Regions from separate parts of the Shewanella sp. WE21 genome, predicted to be linked through region 2. Evidence: predicted binding sites of a transcription regulator. Region 2 holds the regulator's gene; the other holds the start of a gene.

Region 1 (2,415 bases), 280 kb from region 2:
CAAAAGCATAAGGCGCACATATCTGTGAATGATCTGTGCGCCTTATTATGTGTGCTTTAGTCGATAGGCTTAAAGCGAGTGGAGTTTAAAGTTTAAAACAGCACGCGGGTACGCAATGTACCTTCAATGGCTTTGAGTTCAACTAAGGCTTCTTCCGCTTGAGTTGTGTCGACTTCCATCACGACATAACCAATTTCTGCGGTGGTCTGCAAATATTGGGCGGCGATGTTGATGCCTTTTTCCGAGAAGGCTTGGTTGATCTTGATCAACACGCCCGGACGGTTTTGGTGAATATGCAGCAAGCGCGAGGTGCCTTTATGCGTTGGTAATGACACTTCAGGGAAGTTAACCGCAGAAACGGTTGAGCCGTTGTCTGAGTATTTAGCGAGCTTACCCGCGACTTCGATACCAATGTTTTCTTGGGCTTCGGCCGTGCTACCGCCGACATGCGGCGTGAGTAGAACATTGTCTAAACCGCGTAGAGGGCTGATAAATTCATCGTCATTCGATTGTGGTTCAACGGGGAACACATCGATTGCGGCACCTGCGAGGTGACGTTCTTTTAACGCAACGGTTAAAGCTTCAATATCGACTACAGTACCGCGTGATGCGTTGATAAAGATGCTGCCCTTTTTCATCGCCGCAAACTCGGCAGCGCCTATCATGTCTTTTGTTTGTGGAGTTTCAGGGACATGTAAGCTAACTACATCAGCTTGTGCTAATAGGAGTTCTAACGAATGGACTTGTTGTGCGTTACCTAGTGGCAGTTTGTCTTCGATATCGAAGAACACGACACGCATACCTAAGGTTTCCGCCAGAATGCCAAGTTGAGTACCAATATGGCCGTAACCAATCACACCTAAGGTTTTACCACGCACTTCATAGCTGCCCGCTGCGGTTTTCATCCAGCCGCCACGGTGAGCTATAGCGTTGCGCTCAGGGATACCCCGCATCAACATAATGATTTCGCCAATTACGAGTTCTGCAACACTGCGAGTGTTTGAGAAGGGAGCGTTAAATACTGGGATACCAAGGGATTCGGCGGTGGCAAGGTCAACTTGGTTGGTTCCAATACAGAAACATCCTATCGCGATTAACTTCTCGGCACGTTTCAGCACCTCTGCAGTTAATTGGGTACGCGAACGAAGTCCCACAAAATGCGCATCTTTAATGGACTCAAGTAAGGCTTCATCGCTTAAGGAAGCTTTGTGGTATTCGATATTGGTGTATCCCGCACGTTCAAATACATCGACCGCAGATTGGTGGACGCCTTCCAACAGCAGGATCTTGATCTTATCCTTGTCCAGCGAATGTTTCGCCATGATATGGGTACCCTCTAATTAATAGAAATGTTTCTTATGATATGCTCACAACCTTCACCCACCAAAGTAGCACTTTTTTTACTCAGTGTGGAGGGCTAGATGGCTAAAGTTAATATTCTAAATTTAGAACAATATCGCATAAGAGGAAGAAACATTGAATAACAAAATAGCATGGTGCGGTATTTACCTCTCAGTTTTGGTGTGGTCGGCGATAAAACCCGCAGATCCTTTTACATGGTGGCTCGAAGCCTTACCTGCATTGATTGCTGTACCGATTTTATTCTTTACTCGTAAACGTTTTCCACTGACACCTTTAGTATATTTTCTCGTCTTAATACACTGCTGTGTGTTGTTTGTAGGTGCTCATTATACTTACGCTGAAGTGCCGTTATTCGACACGATTGCCGATTGGATGGGTTCAGAACGTAATAATTACGATAAAGTGGGTCATTTTGCGCAAGGTTTTATCCCAGCCATGCTCGCCCGTGAAATTATGTTGCGTAATCAAGCTGTCAAACCTGGGGCTTGGTGCGCGTTTCTTGCCACTTGTTTTGTGCTCGCTTTTTCGGCGTTTTATGAACTGATCGAATGGTGGGTTGCCGTGGCAACTGGCGAAGGGGCTGAAGCCTTTTTAGGTACTCAAGGCTATGTATGGGATACCCAATCTGACATGTTTCTTGCCCTCATTGGTGCAATTGTCGCGTTAGCTTTACTGTCTCGTTTTCAAGATAAACAAATCGCGAGACTCAAGCAGAGGATTTAGCGGCTAAAAGTGGGTGATGCTCCCTGGTCGAGTTGTAAGACTTTCTTCCCTGAAATATATGGTGTGAGTGTGATGACATTGAGTTGTCATACTTTAGTGTTGTTATTGTGTTTTCTTTGTGTTGCAACTTTGGATTGATAACGTCATAGTTGGAAAGTATTAGGTGCTGGGCGTTGGCCAAGTAAAACGGTATTTTTGACTGTTATTCCATTTTATTGTGGTGAGTTAGTCGAACCTACTAGCATTAAACAGGGAATAGTACATTTGGGTGATGTTTTTCAATCGTTAACTAGTCAGAATTAACTAGGTTAATGGAATGTTGAAAAATCT
Region 2 (2,415 bases):
ATTGAAATTCTGTTCCTGTTCATGTTGTTCTGCGCCTTGTACTTCAAGGGCGGCGCGGCGGCTGCGGCCTTAGCATCGTTAACTTCTGGGTTATGGGCAAGCGTGTTCTGGATAGGCGTTGTCGGTATAGGTTTTGGTATTCCATTGCTGTTTATGCTGCTACCCGCCGCGACTCGCCACACTAAGGGCGCGATGATCATGGTTGCCTGCGCGAGCTTAACGGGCGTACTCGCTTTAAGACACTTTATTGTGTACGCAGGGCAAAGCTATTTAAGCTGAGTGTAAGCTGGCTTTACATATTGATAGATAAAGAAAAAGCACTGGCAATGTCAGTGCTTTTTTATTGTTTGAATCTTGAGAAGGTTTGCCAGTACAAGCAGGACGCTTATTGGGGTAATAACTCGATAACCGACTTCACTGTTAGCACTAAGGCGCTGATACTGCACAGGACTAACGTCGCCATCTTTGTCTTCTCTTTATCGACATGGCCCACTAATCGTCCTGCGACTAAGTAACCTAAAATCACTGAGGGGAGCAGCATCAACGACAGCCAAAGATGTTTTAATTCTAATAAGCCAGTGATCGCTAAAATGACCAATGCAATCATGGAGCTAAAAATGAAGAAGGCCGACAGGGCTGCGCGAAACTGCGAGGCATCTTTGCCTGCTAACAAAATCGCCATCGGCGGGCCACCAATTGCGGCGATATTGCCGAAGATCCCTGAAACCACGCCCGCACCGAAGAGGGTTTTCTTATTCACTGGCAGGCTGAATTTATACAGGCTGAGGATCACTGCGACAGTCACAATGGCGGCGATGGATAAACCCAGTATGGGTTGAGGCGCAAACAGCAATAAACTCGCGCCGATAAAACCGCCGGGCACGCGACCTAGGAGCGCATATTGCAAGCCATTGAATTCTAAGTGACCGCGTTCACGCACTAAGGTCAGCAGGGCGATGGAGAAACCCATAGCAATAACAGGCGCAGGTACAAGTTGTGGATCGACGATATACAGCAAAGGACTGGCGACAACCGCAAGCCCAAACCCAATAAGACTTTGGGTTAATGCGCCCAGAAACACGACCAGCGAGGCTAAGGCGAGTGTCTGTGGATCTATCATAGAAAACATAGGATTTCCTATATCCCAAACCAACTCAAGATGGTGAAATTTAAAGTTTGAAGTCGCTTGGGTATAAACAAAAAGGGATCGTTAACGATCCCTATTGATGAGCACTGTGATATGACTTTGAAAGCGACGAGTCGCTATTCCATGTCTTCCCACTCTATTCCCATTTGATCCATCAACAACTTGGCTTCAGCGGGAATGCTGTCTGGATTATCTTTTGACAGATCTTCATCGTTGGGCAATGGCTGGCCAGTGTAGGCGTGCAAAAATGCCTCACACAACAGCTCGCTGTTGGTGGCGTGACGCAAATTATTGACCTGACGACGAGTACGTTCGTCCGTGAGGACCTTAAGCACTTTGAGCGGAATAGACACAGTAATTTTTTTTACTTGTTCATTCTTCTTGCCATGTTCAGCATAGGGGCTGATGTATTCCCCATTCCATTCAGTCATTGACTCACCTGTTATAACGCTAAATTCGGGGCAGATTTTAAACCCTTACAAAGAACAGTCAAATTATTGCTACTATTTCTTTGTGATTGCAAACAGATTTCTTTATGTTCAGACGTCTAAACGTCTTCACGCCTATTGACGATGGCGTTGGGCTTAGGTACATTTAGACGTCCAGACATCTCTATCAGTCTATCGAATTTAGGAGTCCACCCATGGCAGAGCGTCAATTAGCCACACTGGCAGTGCGTCAGGGTATCGAAAGCGATACTCAATATGGCGCAGTTGTGCCACCGATTTATTTGTCGACTAATTACGCCTTCGATGGTCATAAAAATCCCCGCGAATTCGATTACAGTCGTTCAGGCAACCCAACGCGCTGCATTTTAGGCGAAGCATTAGCGCAATTAGAAAAGGGCGCCACTGGCATAGTGACGTGCACTGGCATGGCGGCCATCACCTTAGTGACTACTTTGCTCGGCCCCGATGACCTATTAGTTGTGCCCCATGATTGCTATGGTGGTTCCTACCGTTTATTTACCAACTTGGCGAAGAAAGGCCAGTTTAAGCTCATTGTGGTCGACCAAACCGACAGCCAAGCGTTAGCCGCCGCCATTGCGCAGAATCCTAAGATGGTGTGGCTCGAAACCCCATCGAACCCGTTATTGCGTGTGGTAGATATCGAAGCCATTGCTAAGGCGAGCCATGAGGTCAGCGCGCTGGTGGTGGTCGATAACACTTTTTTATCGCCAATATTGCAACAACCCCTATTGTTAGGCGCGGATATCGTTATCCACTCCACCACTAAATATATCAATGGTCACAGCGATGTGGTCGGCG

The links. The regulator MetJ, encoded in region 2, represses methionine synthesis genes. The targets are predictions, from matches to a motif close to TAGACGTCTAGACGTCTA.
Region 1: the regulator MetJ is predicted to act here: its motif matches at 1,411-1,428, upstream of serA (phosphoglycerate dehydrogenase).

The regions. Positions count from the first base shown of each region.
Region 1 is NZ_CP023019.1:2,831,660-2,834,074, forward strand. Features, by position in the region: gene serA (phosphoglycerate dehydrogenase) at 93-1,322, opposite strand; gene CKQ84_RS12355 (DUF2238 domain-containing protein) at 1,477-2,085, shown strand.
Region 2 is NZ_CP023019.1:2,555,536-2,557,950, forward strand. Features, by position in the region: gene nrfD (NrfD/PsrC family molybdoenzyme membrane anchor subunit) at 1-279, shown strand, start outside; gene CKQ84_RS11125 (sulfite exporter TauE/SafE family protein) at 386-1,129, opposite strand; gene metJ (met regulon transcriptional regulator MetJ) at 1,264-1,578, opposite strand; gene metB (cystathionine gamma-synthase) at 1,791-2,415, shown strand, end outside.